DNA from 3 places in the Paraliobacillus sp. X-1268 genome. Region 3 is predicted to be linked to each of the others. Evidence: riboswitches for the same ligand, from Rfam matches in the RefSeq annotation. Region 3 holds a riboswitch; each other region holds the start of a gene.

Region 1 (5,953 bases), on a different contig from region 3:
AGTTTTTTCATTTTGCATTGCTCCCCTTTTTTTGTTTTATATATAATTCCCAACATAGTGGGTATTATTAACGATTACCTTTTATCCAATTTATTGGTGATCGCATCACCGATAAATTGGAAGATGAATACAATTATTACGATTAAGACTGTACAAACGAAAACAACATCAAAGTCTCTGCGCATAAATCCGTGGAAATAAGCAAAGTCACCTAAACCACCTGCACCTATAACTCCGGCTACTGCGGTGTAACCAATTAAGGCTATCGCTGTCACCGTTAAACCTGAAACGAGTGCTGGAGTGGATTCCTTTAACAACACTTTATAAATAATTGTTGTTGTTTTTGCACCCATTGATTTAGCTGCTTCTACTACTCCCTTGTCAACTTCTCTTAAACCTATTTCCACCAATCTAGCATAAAATGGTGCTGACCCAATAATTAAAGCAGGCAAAGCCGCATTTGGACCACGTATCGTTCCAATAAGAAAATCAGTAAATGGAATAAGTAATAATATCAAAATAACAAATGGAATCGCGCGAAAAACGTTAACGATTGACGATACAATGAAATTCAATAGTTTATTTTCCCAAATGCCATCATTCGCTGTAAGATATAATAATAAACCTAAAATAACACCAAAAATTAATGTTCCTATTAAAGCAAGCATTGTCATATAGAATGTTTCACCCATTGCAAATAGTAGATCCATCCAGTCAACGTTCGGAAATGGATTAGTTAGCATTATTTTTCACCTCCACTTCAACAGATGTAGAAGTAATAAATCTTAGTGCTTCTTCTATTACTTCTTCTTCACCTATTACATTTACAAATAAGGTACCGTAAGCACCTGCCTGCGTTTGCTTAACGTTACCATGTAAGATATTAACTTCCACATCAAATCTTTTAGCAACTTGACTTATAACAGCTTGATTTGCTGTTTCACCAACAAAGTGTAAACGTAAAACCTTTCCTTTTGTAACAGACTTGATTAATGTTTCTTCCGTAACTTCATCATCCGGTTTACCCATAACTTGTTCAACAAATTTCTTTGTAACACCCTGTTTCGGATGCGAGAAAACCTCTACTACATCACCTTGTTCAACAATTCTACCTTCTTCCATTACTGCAACACGATGACAAATCTTTTGGATAACGTGCATTTCATGTGTAATAAGGATAATAGTTAAACCAAGTTTTTGATTAATATCTACTAATAAAGAAAGAATAGAGTCTGTTGTTTCTGGATCAAGTGCTGAGGTTGCTTCATCACACAAAAGTACTTTTGGATTGTTAGCTAGAGCTCTTGCTATGCCAACACGTTGCTTTTGACCACCGCTCAATTGCGATGGGAATGCATCTTCTCTGCCTGTCAAACCAACAAGTCCAATTAATTCATCAACACGCTTATAACGCTCTTGCCTTGATAAACCAGCTATTTCTAGTGGTAAGGCAATATTATCTCGAACTGTTCTTGACCATAACAAATTAAAATGTTGAAAAATCATTCCAATTTCTTGACGTGAAAGTCTTAATTCATTTTTAGATAATGACGTTATTTTTTGATTGTCAATAATTATATCGCCAGTTGATGGTTCCTCCAGTCGATTTATTAAACGGATAAAGGTACTTTTACCAGCTCCGCTATATCCAATTACACCAAATATTTCGCCTTTATCTATATTTAAACTTAAATCATCTACTGCTTGAATAGTTGAAGATTTGGTTTTATAAACTTTTGACAAGTGTTGAATTGATATCATACTATTCCTTCTTTCTACACAAATTAAAAAACACGACTTTCTGTTCAAGAGAACAGAAAGACGCGTTTTTGGCTGGCGAATATAACTTTCCTGTTCTCTCATCTGCCAAAGCAATTGCTCTGCAGGAATTGGCACCTTTTTAAACACAAATAAATGTTTAACGGTTGCCGGGTTTCATCGGGCCAGTCCCTCCACCTCTCTTGATAAGAGATAATGTATGTAATTATTTTAACTAAATGTGATTTTAGCATATGCTAATAATCAATGTCAACATATTTTAACGCCATAAAATGTGTTAGAATAATAGCAATATTCTATTAAAAGGATGATTTAAATGTTAGCACCAAATTTTGTATTACCCTATTTAAATAAAGAAGGTAATTATCATTTACACGATGACCTTGGCAGTATCATTATTCTTACTTTTTGGGCTTCATGGTGCCTAGATTGTAGCATCGACTTACCAAAGAAGGAACAACTTTACCGATCACTAGACAATCCAAAAGTGAAAATGTTGACTATTAATGTTACAGGTAGAGAACGCGATCAATCAGCAGCTGTAGATTTCACTAAAGAATTTTTGGAACAGCCAACTTTAATGGATAAAGGAACAGAAATATATAACTTATATCAATGTCAGGGTGTTCCAACTACTGTATTAATTGATTCAACCGGAACTATTTATAAACAATTTAATGATAAAGCCAATTTCTTAGATATCGTTACAGCAGTAGGTAATATCATGCCTAAATGATAGGTTCAGCGATTTGAATGTAATAAATTATTTAACTTACCTAACGATTCGAACGAGTATATTTTACTCGGCTCTCCATTATTGGTCATCAATAGACAAGGAACACTTTCTATTCTTTCTTGTTGCATCACCTCAGGAAATAAACCTGCATTTAGCTCATAAAATATAACAGCTCCATTTGAAGCTTCTTCAATTTCTTCTAGTATCCTTCTCGCTAAATGGCACGTTCCACAAAAAGGGGTATAAATAAAAATCATTTTATCTGGTTGCACTACTGTACGTATTGTTTCACGCGTTATTGGTATCATATTTCCCACCTTACATAAGATAACTAGGGTTTACAGTAATTCCTCTACTTAATAATGCTGTCGCTAGTTCTAATTCTGGGGTTGCTGCAACTTCTCTAAAAGTCTTGTCAATAAAAATGTGTATTGCGTGTGGTAATTCTATTGATAATTGCTTTCGTAATTTATTACCCGAATGGTCTTCATCAACCAAGATAAAAACGTCTCGATTGTCTAAGTCATAATCTAGTATTAACTCTTCCATCTTCTCAACACCCAGCGTCCCATTTGTACAAATTATCGTAACTGATTCGTCAATTAATTTTTCGATTTGTTTTTTATCTGTACGTCCTTCAACAATAATGATCTTTTTAGTATCATTTGAAGACATGAGCTTCACCTACTTTACTAATTAACGTTATTTACAAGTAATCCCTTGTTACTGCATTTGTAACAAGGGATTATAACTTATACTGTCTGTAATATTGTATGAAAAAGGAAAAAAAACATGCAATAATTAATTATTCGTCATCTTCAATCATTGCTTGGTATTCTTCTGGAGTCATTAATGCCTCAATCTGAGATGAATCACTTGGTTCTATTACAACCATCCACGCTTTATCATATGGAGATTCATTAACAAATTCAGGACTATCATCGAGTTCCTCGTTTACTTCAACCACTTTCCCGCTAATTGGAGCATATAACTCAGAAACAGTTTTAACAGATTCTACACTACCAAATGGCTCATCTGACTCTATATCGTCACCTTCTTCAGGTAATTCTACAAATACAATATCACCTAATTCGTCTTGCGCATGGTCTGTTATACCAATTCGTACTTTATTTCCTTCTACTTTAACCCACTCATGTTCTTCGGAATAACGCAAATCTTTTGGTAAACTCACTCTAACTACCTCCATAAATGTATTTTAAATTAACCTATTTCCAAGTCTGTTCAAATTCTTCTAGTTTAAATCCTAGTGTAACCTTTTCATTATCAGTTGTTAATGGTCGTTTTATAAGCATGCCATCAGAAGCTAACCAGTCCAATTTCTCTTCATCCGTTGCATCCAATAACTTATCCTTTAATCCAAGCTCTCGATACTTTAAACCACTTGTATTAAAAAACTTTTTAATTGGCATGTCACTTTTAGATATAATCGAACGTAATTGTTCTTTGGTTGGTGGGTTTTCTACTATATGTATTTCAGTATACGCAGCTTGTTCTTGTTCAAGCCATTTTTTCGCCTTTTGACACGTACCACACTTTGGATATGCATAAAAAGTAATCGTCATTGTATGTCACTCCTTTATTTCTATTTTATCATAATAACCTCTTTTAATTGTTATAAACCCTGATTATTTCCTATTAGTATATAAGAAAAATGCACACCTGACTAGTAGTATGCCTCTAAATCATCACTGTATAATTTCATTAGTAATGGTGACATTACAAATGCACAAATTAAAAGGAGGACACCACATATGCAACAGCAACAACAAGCAACAAATATGAACACTGCTCAAACTGGTCAAATTATGCAACAACCACCAACTGTTGTATCTTCAAAAGACTTATTATATTTAACTGACATGATGTCATGGAATTTAAATGCAACAAAAAAGGCACATTTTTTTGCTGAACAATGCACTATCCCTGAGCTCAAATCTGCTTTGGAACAAGTCTGTCAGATGCACCAAAAACATTATCAAAAGATTTTACAACATACAAATCAACAACCAAATTCAATGATGCAATAATAAGGAGGATAAGATATGAATCAGCAAAAGGTTCAAAACCCTGAAACACAAGTTAACAAAACACCTGAAATGAATGACCGCGACTTTATTAATGACATGTTATCTACGGAAAAATATATGACACAATCATACAGTATTGCATTAAACGAAGCCAGTAATCAAACGTTTTATCAGGATTTACTAGCTATTTTTAATGAAACGCAAGATTGTCAGAGAAATTTGTATAATTTGATGTTCAAAAATGGTTGGTATAGCATAGATAAAGCCGATCAACAAAAAATCCAGCAAGCAAATCAACAATATAGTGGTTACACTAATCAATTTCCAGTCCATTAATCTTAATAAAAACGTGCTTTTCCTAATGGAGAAGCACGTTTTTTAATTCACCTAACTTACATCACGCTTAAAACGTAACTATTCTTATTTACAAAATGCAATCATTAAGATACAATAGGCTATAGTGAATTTTGTAAGAAAATCGGGGGTTCATAAATTGTCCAAACCACTTATAACAATGGAGAATGTTAGCTTTGCATATGATAATAAACATGCATTAAAAGATATTAATCTAGAAATTAATACAGGTGCTTTTTTAGGTCTTGTTGGACCAAATGGTGGTGGGAAAACGACACTTATAAAGCTATTGCTCGGTCTTGAAAAGCCACAACAAGGATCGATAAAACTTTTTGACAAAAATATTACCGACTTTAAACAGTGGAGTAGAATTGGATTCGTATCACAAAAAGCAAATAGTTTTAATCGAGGTTTTCCTGCAACAGTAAGAGAAGTTGTTTCTACAGGAATTACAGCTAAATTAGGTTATTTCCACTTCTTTAAAAAAGCAGATAAACAAAAGGTTGAACATGCAATTAAAATGGTTGGGATGCAAGATTATATCAATAAAAACATTGGCGATCTTTCAGGAGGACAGCAACAGCGTATATTTATTGCGCGCTCTCTAGTAAGTGATCCTGCCTTATTAATTCTTGACGAGCCAACAGTAGGAATTGACACTGAAAATGTTCAAAAATTTTATGGCTTACTGCATCGTCTGAATGAAGAAAATAATATTACACTATTATTAGTCTCACATGACATAGGAACAATGACTGAGCATGCAGATGGTATTGCTTGTTTAAATAAATCCTTGCATTTTCACGGAGACACGAAATCATTCTCAAATTTGACTGATAGAGAATTATCGCACTTTTATGGTCATGATCTAAACCTTGTCACACATCAGCATTAAATTAGTTAAGGAAGTGTACTTATGCTCACGCAATTTTTTACGTATGAATTTTTACAAAACACCTTTTATACCGGCTTACTAATTGGCTTCATTGCCCCATTACTAGGAACATTTGTCGTTGTTCGGCGCCTATCGTTAATT
Region 2 (5,953 bases), on a different contig from region 3:
ACACATTAATATATTCACTTATTATTTATATTTTAAAAATATCTATACACCAAATAAAAAAACAGCGCCTTTTTAAGACACTGTTTTCACTATTGTAAGGTGAAAATTAAAGTAATTAGGTTTTGGGTAGCACTACGATAAATCAAATACTTCCTCTAAGTGTTTATCAAGCTTTTCTAGATATCCACTTATATCAGGGGTTTTAACCTTGTGAACAGAAAAAGTTTTTAATTGCTTCATCCCAGTGAATTCCTGTGTTTTATGAAGCGGAAGTAATACATCATCAATAGCTTTCCCATCAAAGAATTCCGCTTTATTTAAAAACGCCTCTTCCGGTGCACCCCATGTTGTAGAGAACATATATTGTTTATCCGTTAACAATCCACCACACCCATAACCCTTTCCGCCTGTAAAAAAGAGATCTCGCTTATAGATCTGTTCAAAATATGATTTGAATTTACCTGGTACACTAAACCAATAAATAGGAGTTTGGAAAATGATAATATCTGCCCATAAGAATTTTTCCTGTTCCTCTGTTATATCGTACCCCTGATCAACAATCGTTGTATCTATTTGATATACTGTTTCTAATTTTTTAATTATTGCTTGAAAGATAGTATGATTTAGATCCCCTTTACTATGTGGGTACTTTTGATGACCGTTGATGATTAAAATATGTTTCACTACATTCTCATCCCCTAACATTTATGCATACTTTTAGAGAGTATATGTTCTAACTCTGGAATTTAGTATCTATTTTTGTAAAAAAACTTAAGCACAGTGATGCTTATGAAAGGAGCATGAAGTCAACTTTAGCTTTGAATGGTAAGACTTATTTTTCAGTTTCACTCTGCGACAGTTGAGTTACTTAAAATATGTATTCATGTTAAAATTAACATGGCTCAAAGAAAAAAATGTAAGTAAACAAAAAGGAGAACTGAACGTGCGCACTTCATTAAATAAACAATTAAACCAAACAAACCTATTTACGAAGCCTAGTCGTTCTTTTGCAAGTAGCTTCTCTAGCATGCTTATACTAGCAAATAGCTTAACGATTATAGCAGGAATTGTTTATCTATTAATTGATAGTTCAAATGGGTTATGGAATATCTACGGTATTTTTATGATGTTAACTCTTTTAGGTAACTTTATTGTGGCTGCTATTCCTAGTAATCAGAAGGGTCTCGATTACTTCTATTTAACCTTCACAATCTTAATAATGTTACTCTTGCCTATTCTAAACTCCATCGCTTCTTTTGATCCTTTAAATACAACTTCACGAAGTATGGTTTCTATAATTCTATTACTTAGTTTGTTTATTTTAGGCGGGATAATAGCAGGAACGACACGTAAGAGTCTAAATAACATGGGATACATAAGATTTAGCAACACAATGACGCAAGATAAGAAGGGATTCTTCCATATCCTGATGATAAGTCTATGGATACTCTGTCTGCTTTTAGGAGCATATGTATCGTTTCTACTAATAAGAGGAGAAAATAATGGTAGCATTGTTGAATTATTCGTTCCTGGATATGCTTTGTTTTTCAGTTTAATAACGTTAGCAATCGTCGCACTGATTCTTAGAATGCGGACTGGTAAAAACCTTTCGTTTATTAGTATCATAACTTCTATTATAGGAATAGCTGTTTCTATCACCTTTTCTGTTCCTCTCGTTACAACCGTATTAACCTTTTCAGAGATGGAAAATGACTTTTCAAACACATTAAATGAAGCGGATCAAAATTCATTAACTGATAGTATGACAGATACTTTTTTAGACGTACCTTTTTCATTACCGGCTTACTTTTTCGGATTATCAACTGAAAACTATAATCTTGAACAAGACACTTTATTCTACTCAGGAACAGAGGGTGTGGATGAAGGAATTGAATTACACTTCGATGCTTATCTACCGACATCAAATCCAGCCCAATTGCCTGGAAATAGCTCTGTTTTAATTCGAATTCATGGTGGCGGTTGGACAATTGGTGACAAAGGATCATCTAACAATGCAGCAGTTAATAAGTACTTCGCAAGTCAAGGCTATGTAGTATTTGATATTCAGTACGGATTAAGTAGTGAGGATAAATTTGTTGAATTTGCACCAGTCCCCGAAAATATCGTTGCTGACTTCTCTCTTGATGATATGGTCCGTCACATCGGTCTTTTTACTAATTATTTAGTTGAAAACAATGATGATTATAATGCGAATTTAGACTCCGTTTTTATCTCTGGGGCATCTGCAGGTGGACAATTAGCAAATGCAGCTGGTTTAGGCCTTACAAGTGAGAATTATCAAGATGTTTTAAACCCTGAACTTGATGTAAATGGTATTATCCCGATTTATCCTGCCAATGGATTAGCTAAAAATATTGGAATAGCCGGTTCTGATTCGTTTATGGATACATCTCTCCTAGTTAAAGAAGATAGTCCGCCGGCACTCATATTCCAAGGAGACGCAGATGGCATTGTTGACGCATCTATTTCTCGTGATTTCTATGAAGCGTATCGAGAGAATGGAAATGAGCAAGCTACTTTACTAATGATGCCTTATGCCGGACATAATGGGGACTATTATTTTGCTAGTTACTACAATCAAGCTTTTATTTACTATATGGAACGGTTTATGTATGTAAACAAATAATATCTTTTTATAAAGAATATTCAAATAAATTTAAAAAACCCACTAGACACATAAGATATCTGTGGTATACTCTATTTAACATTAAACATTTATAAAGAGTGGACGAAAGATCTGGCTTAACGACTCCACGGCAACCTGCTCAGCAAGGTGCCCCTACCAGCAAAGCATAAGCTTTGGATGATGAAGTAATTCGCGGATTAAAACCCTCTTTCATCGTCAGTTGAAAGAGGGTTTTTCTTGCAAATAAAACAAAATAACTCTTATCAAGAGTGGTAGAGGGACTGGCCCGATGACACCCAGCAACCATTAAGTTACTACTTAAAAGGTGCTAATTCCAGCAGATTCATTCTGATAGATAAGAAGAGCATGCATTTACCGCCCTCTTCTTAAAGAAGAGGGCTTTTTTATAACATTACAGGAGGGTTTTACTATGACAAAAGAAAAAAACACAACGTATGACATCGAAACTTTAGCATTACACGGCGGGCAAGCTCCCGATCCAACAACTGGTTCACGTGCAGTACCAATCTATCAAACTACTTCTTATGTATTTCATGACTCTGAACACGCAGAACGATTATTTTCGCTTGATGAACCAGGTAACATTTATTCAAGAATTGGCAATCCCACTGTTGAAGTTTTCGAAAAACGGTTAGCTCTATTAGAAGATGGTGTAGCTGCTGTTGCGACTTCTTCTGGTATGTCTGCCATTACGTTATCTATTTTAAATGTAGCCAGTGCGGGAGATGAAATTGTAGCAGCGATTAACTTATACGGTGGAACATATAATCTTTTTGCTATAACGTTACCTCGATACGGAATCAATGTAAAATTTGTTGATCCAAGTAATCCAGATAATTTTAAAGATGCAATTACTGATAAAACAAAAGCAGTTTTCGGTGAAATTATCGGTAACCCTAACTTACATGTTTTGGATGTAGAGAAAGTAGCTGAAATCTCACATGAGGCTGGTGTACCATTAATTATCGATAATACCTTTGCCACGCCGTATGTGTGTAAACCTATTTTACTCGGTGCCGATATTGTCGTACACTCTGCTACCAAATGGATAGGCGGACATGGTACTACAATCGGTGGAATTATCATTGATGGTGGTCGATTTAACTGGAATTCAGAAAAATTCCCAACTTTCACAGAGCCTGATCCAAGCTATAACGGTATTCGCTATGCAACAGATTTCGGCACTTTAGCATTTAGTACGAAAGTCCGTGTGCAATTGTTACGTGATTTTGGTGCATCATTGAGTCCATATAATGCTTTCCAACTTATCCAAGGATTAGAAACTTTACATCTACGTGTACAGCGCCATAATGAAAATGCAATTAAACTAGCCAACTATTTAGATAACCATCCAGCAGTTGATTGGGTTGATTATCCTGGGCTTGAAAGTCACAGTTCACATGCCTTAGCAAAGGATATTCTAAATAATGGTTTTGGTTCCATTCTCGTATTTGGTATTAAAGGTGGCCGAGATGCAGGAAGAAAATTGATTGATAATGTCTCGCTCTGGTCACACGTAGCCAATGTTGGAGATGCTAAATCATTAATAATTCACCCAGCTTCGACAACACATCAACAATTATCAAAAGAGAAGTTAATTGAAACTGGTGTTAAAGAAGAATTGGTAAGATTATCTGTAGGTCTTGAATCGCTTGATGATATTATCCATGATCTAAATCAAGCATTAGTTAAGGCAACAGGTATTGGCAAAGGCGAAACAAATGACATTGTCATCAACGATGAAGGAATCATTAAATGGGCGTTAAACTCCCCTTACGAACGATTTGAAATAGATGGCGTTGAAAAAACAAGACAAAAGACGTTAGCCATTGTTGGATTAAGCGGTAAAGAAGCAAGACCAAGTTACCGTCTAGCAAGAAAAATGCAACGTCTCGGTTATAAAATCATTCCAGTTAACCCACGTGAAACAGAAATATTGGGTGAAAAAGCTTATCCAGATTTAAAGAGTATCCCTGAAGCGATTGACATTGTTCAAGTATTCAGAAGTCCAGAAGCAGCAATTGGCGTTGCAAAAGAAGCAATTGAAGTCAAACCAAGAGTCTTCTGGTTGCAAGAAGGTGTGGTCTCACCAGAAGCTGCTGCAATTGCCAGCGAAGCAGGATTAGAAGTAATCCATAACAGATGTACGTATAAAGAGGCACAACGTTTACGCGGGTCAATTTCAACATATGCATGTGAAATTTAAATGAAACTATAATTGGCTTATAGAGATAAAAGTCGATTAGTAAAAACAAAGGGGCAAATAAAATTGAAAAAAATAGCATTGATTGATGTTAGAAGCTTTCTTGCAATTATTCTTGTAGGTGTTGTATTGGTAATAGCTGTAGGTTGTTCATCTGATACAAGTGGAGAAGAAACAGGTCCAGAAGAAATCCGTTTAGATTACGCATACTACTCTCCAACTAGTTTAGTTTTAAAGAAATTCGGTTGGGCTGAGGAAGAATTTGAAGAAGAAGGTATTGAGATTGAATGGGCATTAAGTCAAGGAAGTAATAAAGCTTTAGAATTCTTGAATAGTGATAGTGTCGACTTCGGTTCTACAGCTGGAGCGGCAGCTTTAATATCTAAATCAAATGGTTCACCAATTCAAAATGTTTATATCTATTCAAAACCTGAATGGACAGCACTCGTAACGAATCCCGATTCTGACATTGAGTCAGTAGCTGACTTAACCGGTAAAAAGGTTGCAGCAACAATCGGAACAGATCCGTATATTTTCCTACTACGTGCATTGGCAGCTGAAAATATCGATCCTGATGAAGTAGAAATTGTTAACTTACAACATGGCGACGGTGCATCCTCACTTGTTTCTGGGCAAGTTGACGCATGGGCAGGACTTGATCCTCATATGGCACGACTGGAAATTGAAGCAGACGCTGAATTGTTCTACCGTAATGCTGATTTTAATACGTATGGATTCTTAAACGTAAGAAATGAATTCGCTGAAAATTATCCTGATTACGTAAATCGTGTGATTAAAGTATACGAAAAAGCTAGAAATTGGATCCTTGAAAACCCTGAGGAAGCCGCTGAATTATTAGCTGAAGAAGCAGATATTGATGTAGAAGTTGCAAAAATCCAATTAGAAAGAAATGATTTTTCTAATCCAATTCCTGGTGATGTTCATATCGAAGCATTAATTGAATCTGGAGGCATTTTGCAAGATGGGGAAGTTATTGATGCAGATGCTAATATCGAGGAACTTACGAATGAATTAATTAACCCCGCTTTTGCAGAAGAAACAGTTGAATAAGTGGGAGGAAT
Region 3 (5,953 bases):
TGATTTGCTTCTGGATCACCAAAAATTATATCTATTTGAAATAAAGCAATTGATAATGTCATTTGAATTATTCACTCCTAGTTATGAGTAGGGATTTTAACAGCTGTATTATCCCACCGAGCAATTATGCTGTCAATTCAATTATAAGTTAGTGCTTTACAAAAAGACAAATAATAGCTAAGATTAGAAATTAATATTTGATGGTTTAATTATGGGAGAGTGAATTTGTATGCAACACTTCGAACAATCGGAAACGCTGAAACGATTACCAAAACAATTTTTTGCAGGTTTAGTGCAAAAAGTGCAACATATGGTGAATCAAGGTTATGATGTGATAAATTTGGGACAGGGTAATCCAGATCTACCTACCCCTCAACATATAGTAGAAGAATTAAAAGTCGCAGTAGATAATTCGCAGTATCATAAATATTCGCCATTTCGAGGGCAAGAATTTTTTAAAGAGGCTATCGCAAGCTTTTATAAAAGAGAGTTTGATGTTGATATTGATCCATCAACAGAAGTTGCGATTCTCTTTGGAACAAAAGCAGGTTTAGTAGAAATAAGTCAATGCCTATTAAATCCAGGAGATATTGCTTTAATGCCCGATCCTGGTTATCCAGACTACATGTCCGGCATAGCTTTGGCCAATGCCAAGCCTGTATTTATGCCATTGCAAGAAGAAAATAACTTTCTGCCTGATTATGAAGCATTAAATCAAGATCAATTAGATCAAGCTAAATTAATGTTCTTGAACTATCCAAATAATCCTACGGCAGCAACAGCATCAGAAGAATTTTTTGATGAAACAATTGCGGTTGCCAAGAAACATGACATTTGTGTCTTGCACGACTTTGCTTATGGTGCAATAGGCTTTGATGGGGAAAAACCGCAAAGTTTCCTGCAGTCAGAAGGCGCGAAGGATGTTGGGATAGAAATGTATACACTTTCTAAAACATATAATATGGCTGGTTGGCGTGCTGGATTTGCAGTTGGCAACCCTTCTGTTATCGAAAGTTTAAATTTGATTCAAGACCACATGTTTATGAGTTTGTTTGGGGCTGTGCAACAAGCAGCAACAAAGGCATTGTTGGCTGATCAATCAGAAGTAGAAAAATTAGTCAGTATATATGAAGAACGTCGGAATGTAATAATTGAAAAATTAAATGAAATAGGCTGGCATGTAAAGGCGCCAAAAGGATCTTTTTTTGTTTGGTTAGCTGTACCAAGAGGTTTTACATCTGAGGAATTTGCTGATCTTTTATTAGAAAAAGCGCATGTAGCAGTTGCCCCAGGTAACGGTTTTGGTGAAATGGGTGAAGGCTACGTTAGAATTGGTTTGTTAGCGGAACCTGATCGTTTAAAAGAAGCCGCGGAAAGAATTGGTAAGTTAGAAGTGTTTCAAAATCACGATATATAACCCGGGTAATTACCGGTTGACAAATCATCAATCGACTATTAATATATAAGCTAACTTAATAATAATATGCATTATATCTTATCCAGAGTGACAGAGGGATCAGGCCCGTTGATGTCACAGCAACCTTCCAATAGGAGTGGTGCTACTTCCTGCAGAATGTTTTTCGTTCTGAAAGATAAGGGTTGACGTTTACACAATCAATTCAACTCTCTTTCGCGAAAACGAAAGGGAGTTTTTTTAGATCCTGGTAAGAAGCTGCATAAACGTTAGATAAAGAGAGGTGAGAAAGATGATTACGATAGAGCATGTTAGTAAAGTATTTAAGTCGAAAAAGAATAGTGTTATTGGTGTAGACGATGTTTCGATGCACGTTGAAAAAGGCGAAATATACGGCATTGTTGGGTATAGTGGTGCTGGAAAAAGTACCTTGTTGCGTTGTATTAATATTTTGGAACGTCCTTCCGCAGGAAAAATAATTATTGATGATGTTGATTTATTGCAATTATCGTCTTATGAATTACGGCGAGCTAGGCAATCGATTGGTATGATTTTTCAAGGTTTTTATCTCGCTTCAGCAAAGACAGTTTTTGAAAATGTTGCGTTTGCTTTAAAAGCAGCTGGAATACAAAAAGCGAAACGTAAAACAAGAGTATTAGAATTATTGGATCTTGTTGGTTTAGCGGATAAAGCAAATCAATATCCTGCACAATTAAGTGGTGGTCAAAAACAACGTGTAAGTATTGCGAGAGCTTTAGCGAATAATCCAAAGGTATTGCTATGTGACGAGGCAACTTCTGCTTTAGACCCTAGTACCACGAAATCGATTCTTGCATTGTTGAAGAAGATTAATAAAGAATTTGGTATTACAATTGTGTTGATCACACATGAGATGGAGGTTGTCAAGGAGATATGTCATAAATGTGCGGTTATGCAAGATGGTAGAATGATAGAACGCGGCTCCTCATATGAAATTTTCTCTAATCCTAAGGAAGCATTAACAAAACAATTTATTGATACCGTATTAAATTTTGAGTTGCCTCAAAAGCTCCTTGCAACGTGTCAAGGTACAATATTACAGCTTCAATTTAGGGGAGACTTAGCTAGCGATCCCGTTGTTTCCGATATGTTACAACGCTTTAAAGTTAGTGGTAATATTCTTCATGGAAAGGTCGAATATATTAATGAAACACCTTTAGGAATATTCATTATGGAACTGCTTGGGGATGCTGCAGAGGTTAAAGAAGCAATTACTTATTTGGAACAACGCTTAAAACAGGTGGAGGTGATCCAACATGCTCGATAGGATTATTGAAATATTACCTGAATTAAATGTAGCTTTTCTTGAAACACTAACAATGGTTGGTATAGGATTGTTAGTCGCTATCATATTAGGATTACCTATTGGTATTTTATTATTTGTAACAGATCAAGGGCTCTTTTTAGAAAACCGCGTTATTAAAATAGTTTTAGGTATTGTCATTAACTTAATTCGATCAATACCGTTTATTATTTTACTCGTATTTCTATTTCCGTTTACCGATTGGTTACTTGGAAAAACAACAGGTCCATTTGCAGCTTCTGTCGCGTTATCCGTGGCCGCCATTCCGTTTTATGCGAGAATTGTCGAATCTGCAGCACGTGATATTGATAAAGGGGTGATCGAAGCTGCTATTGCAGTAGGTGCTTCACCTTGGTTAATTATTAAAGATATTATATTACCAGAAGTTAAATCGGGTTTAGTTAGTGGTTTAACGATTACGGCTATTAGTCTGGTTGGTTATTCCGCAATGGCAGGTACGATCGGTGGCGGTGGTATCGGTGATTTAGCTATTCGTTACGGTTATTATCGTTATGATAATACGGTAATGTTCACGACAGTTGTTGTCTTAATCGTTTTAGTACAAGTTATGCAGTACCTTGGCGACTTTATTGCAAAAGCAGTAAATAAACGCTGAGAAAAAATATAAACTAATTTTACAGGGGGAGAAAACAATGAAAAAGATAGTAGCGCTTATATCAGTATTGTTTATTTTAATTTTAGCAGCATGTGGTTCAGAAGAGGAGTCAAATAGTGCGGATGGAGAAAAGAAAACAATTGATTTTGGTGCAACAGTAGGGCCATATAGTGATATGGTGACAACAGCAATTGCTCCACTTTTAGAAGAAAAGGGCTACGAAGTAACAAACCAAGAATTTACGGATTATGTTCAACCAAACAAAGTATTAGCTAATGGCGAGTTAGATGCAAACTTGTTCCAACATAAGATTTATATGGAAGCTTTTGCTGAAGAAAATGATTTAGACTTATCTGAGGTTATTATTGTTCCAACAGCACCAATGGGGTTATATTCAGAAACATTTGATAGTATTGATGCAATTGAAGATGGCAGTTCGATTGCTATTGCTAATGATCCCACAAACTTGGCAAGAACGTTAGTAATGCTACAAGATGAAGGTGTCATTACAATCAGTGAGGAAGTTGATCCATTAAGTGCTTCTGTAAATGATATTATTGAAAATCCAAAGAATTTAGATTTTGTTGAAGTAGAGGCAGCTCAATTACCACGTCTAGTAGAAAGTGAAGATTTGTCAGCTGTTCCTGGTAACTATGCATTAGCTGCTGATATGGATTTATTAGACGCTTTAGCGTTAGAGGATATGCCTGATGATTACCGAAATCGTGTTGTTGTAAATACAGAAGATTTAGATGCGCAATATGTTCAAGATATTAAAGAAGTAATTGAATCCGATGAATTTGAAGCTATTATCGACGAAGAGTTTCAAGGATTTGGGAAACCTGAATGGATGACAGCCGAATAATAACAAGAAGGACACCTTTAATTAGGTGTTCTTTTTTTGTGAAAATTTAGTTGACAGTTTTTGATCAATTGTATATATTGTAAGTATATAGTATATACAATAATAACAATTTGAGGCGATACGGATGAATATTGTTCTTTCTAATACAAGTAAGGAACCTTTATTTCAACAAATAAAGGAGCAGATTCGAAATCAAATCTATCAAGAGTTACTTAAAGAGGGTGATGCATTGCCGTCGATGCGTATTTTGGCAAAGCAGTTACAGGTTAGTGTTATTACGACTAAACGTGCTTATGAAGATTTAGAAAAAGAAGGATTTCTTATCTCGTCAGTTGGTAAAGGAACATTTGTATCTGGTCAACAATCACATGTATTAAAGGAATGGAAGATCAGAGAAATAGAAAATGATTTAGAAAAAGTGGTAGAAGAAGCAAAACAATTAGGTTTAACAAAAGAAGCAATAATCGAACGTGTCACGTTATTCTTTGAATGATTTTGTTAAAAAGGGAGTGGAAGCTAAATGGAACCAATTGAATTAAACGGTGTAACAAAAAGAATCGATGAGTTTTCAGTTAGAGATCTTACCTTTAAAATACCAAAGGGTTATGTAACTGGATTTATTGGTCGAAACGGTAGTGGGAAAACAACAACGATTCAGCTGATTATGGATATTATCAAAGCTAACCAAGGAGAAATTAGTTTATTTGGGGCCCCAAATACCGATCCAAACACAAAGCAAAGAATAGGATTTGTTTACGATGAATTGTATATGTATGAAAATTTTACGATTAATCACATGCGCTCTTTTATTGCACCGTTATATGACACATGGAGTGAGCGTTTATTCTCAGGATATCTCTCGGATTTTGAATTACCATTGAAGAAAAAATTGAAGCATTTTTCAAAAGGAATGAAAATGAAAACATCGCTCTTATTTGCATTGGCACATGATCCAGATTTATTAATTATGGATGAACCAACCGCAGGACTAGACCCCATTTTTCGGAGAGAATTGATGGATATCTTACAAGAATTAATGACTGATGAAAAAAGAACTATTTTTTTCTCAACCCATATTACAACGGATCTAGATCGAATTGCTGACCATATTATTTTTATTGATGATGGTGTAATCATATTTGAAAAAAGCATGATAGAAATTGAAGAGGAATTTCATCTTATTAAAGGCGAGATTAAAATGTTAGATGATGATATTCGTAAAGATTTTTTTGGACTAGAAGAAACACCACAAGGTTTTATCGGTTTATTGCAAGGTGATCCTAGAGAGTTTGAAACAAGTGAGACGATAATCGAAAAAGCTTCCTTAGAAGATATTATGTATCTGATGACAAGAGGGAAAAGGTAATAATTTGGAGAGGTGAGATTATGTTTTCATTAGTAATGAAAGATTATTATATTGATAGATCAGTTTTAGTTGGAATGTTAGTTTTGCCGGTATTAGGTATGGGTTTCATAATGGAGTTCACTTATTTTCTTTTAATCGGTTCAATAATAATTAGTTTGTTTTATTCTGATAGTAAAACAAAGATAGAGGTTTTTAACAGAAGTTTACCAATTACTTCGTTAGCTATTGTTAAAGGTCGTTACCTGTTCATATTATTGTTAGCAATTTTTTTATTGGTCTTTCAATGGGTAATAGCACTTATATTTGATTTCACCCTGAATATGAGTAGTCCTTATCATTATCAATTAGAA

What was found. A riboswitch is a leader RNA that binds a small molecule or an ion and turns the genes downstream of it on or off. The one in region 3 is predicted to bind S-adenosylmethionine.
Region 1: it holds a riboswitch for S-adenosylmethionine, as region 3 does, so the genes downstream of both, D2K62_RS11080 (methionine ABC transporter ATP-binding protein) here and D2K62_RS15075 (methionine ABC transporter ATP-binding protein) in region 3, are expected to answer to the same signal.
Region 2: it holds a riboswitch for S-adenosylmethionine, as region 3 does, so the genes downstream of both, D2K62_RS05300 (PLP-dependent aspartate aminotransferase family protein) here and D2K62_RS15075 (methionine ABC transporter ATP-binding protein) in region 3, are expected to answer to the same signal.

Annotation. Positions count from the first base shown of each region.
Region 1 covers NZ_QJSK01000008.1:67,584-73,536, forward strand. The annotation lists gene D2K62_RS11070 (MetQ/NlpA family ABC transporter substrate-binding protein) at 1-11, opposite strand, end outside; gene D2K62_RS11075 (methionine ABC transporter permease) at 75-743, opposite strand; gene D2K62_RS11080 (methionine ABC transporter ATP-binding protein) at 733-1,761, opposite strand; SAM riboswitch class I at 1,857-1,971, opposite strand; gene D2K62_RS11085 (TlpA disulfide reductase family protein) at 2,096-2,515, shown strand; gene D2K62_RS11090 (thioredoxin family protein) at 2,521-2,823, opposite strand; gene D2K62_RS11095 (toprim domain-containing protein) at 2,834-3,190, opposite strand; gene gcvH (glycine cleavage system protein GcvH) at 3,321-3,707, opposite strand; gene D2K62_RS11105 (arsenate reductase family protein) at 3,742-4,098, opposite strand; gene D2K62_RS11110 (hypothetical protein) at 4,288-4,563, shown strand; gene D2K62_RS11115 (spore coat protein) at 4,579-4,899, shown strand; gene D2K62_RS11120 (metal ABC transporter ATP-binding protein) at 5,057-5,812, shown strand; gene D2K62_RS11125 (metal ABC transporter permease) at 5,834-5,953, shown strand, end outside.
Region 2 covers NZ_QJSK01000002.1:142,341-148,293, reverse strand. The annotation lists gene D2K62_RS05310 (NAD(P)H-dependent oxidoreductase) at 133-684, opposite strand; gene D2K62_RS05305 (alpha/beta hydrolase) at 944-2,647, shown strand; SAM riboswitch class I at 2,734-2,834, shown strand; SAM riboswitch class I at 2,905-3,009, shown strand; gene D2K62_RS05300 (PLP-dependent aspartate aminotransferase family protein) at 3,078-4,874, shown strand; gene D2K62_RS05295 (aliphatic sulfonate ABC transporter substrate-binding protein) at 4,938-5,942, shown strand.
Region 3 covers NZ_QJSK01000018.1:8,110-14,062, forward strand. The annotation lists gene D2K62_RS15065 (carbon-nitrogen family hydrolase) at 1-62, opposite strand, end outside; gene D2K62_RS15070 (pyridoxal phosphate-dependent aminotransferase) at 230-1,417, shown strand; SAM riboswitch class I at 1,493-1,599, shown strand; gene D2K62_RS15075 (methionine ABC transporter ATP-binding protein) at 1,707-2,720, shown strand; gene D2K62_RS15080 (methionine ABC transporter permease) at 2,710-3,372, shown strand; gene D2K62_RS15085 (MetQ/NlpA family ABC transporter substrate-binding protein) at 3,410-4,237, shown strand; gene D2K62_RS15090 (GntR family transcriptional regulator) at 4,362-4,730, shown strand; gene D2K62_RS15095 (ABC transporter ATP-binding protein) at 4,758-5,603, shown strand; gene D2K62_RS15100 (ABC-2 transporter permease) at 5,624-5,953, shown strand, end outside.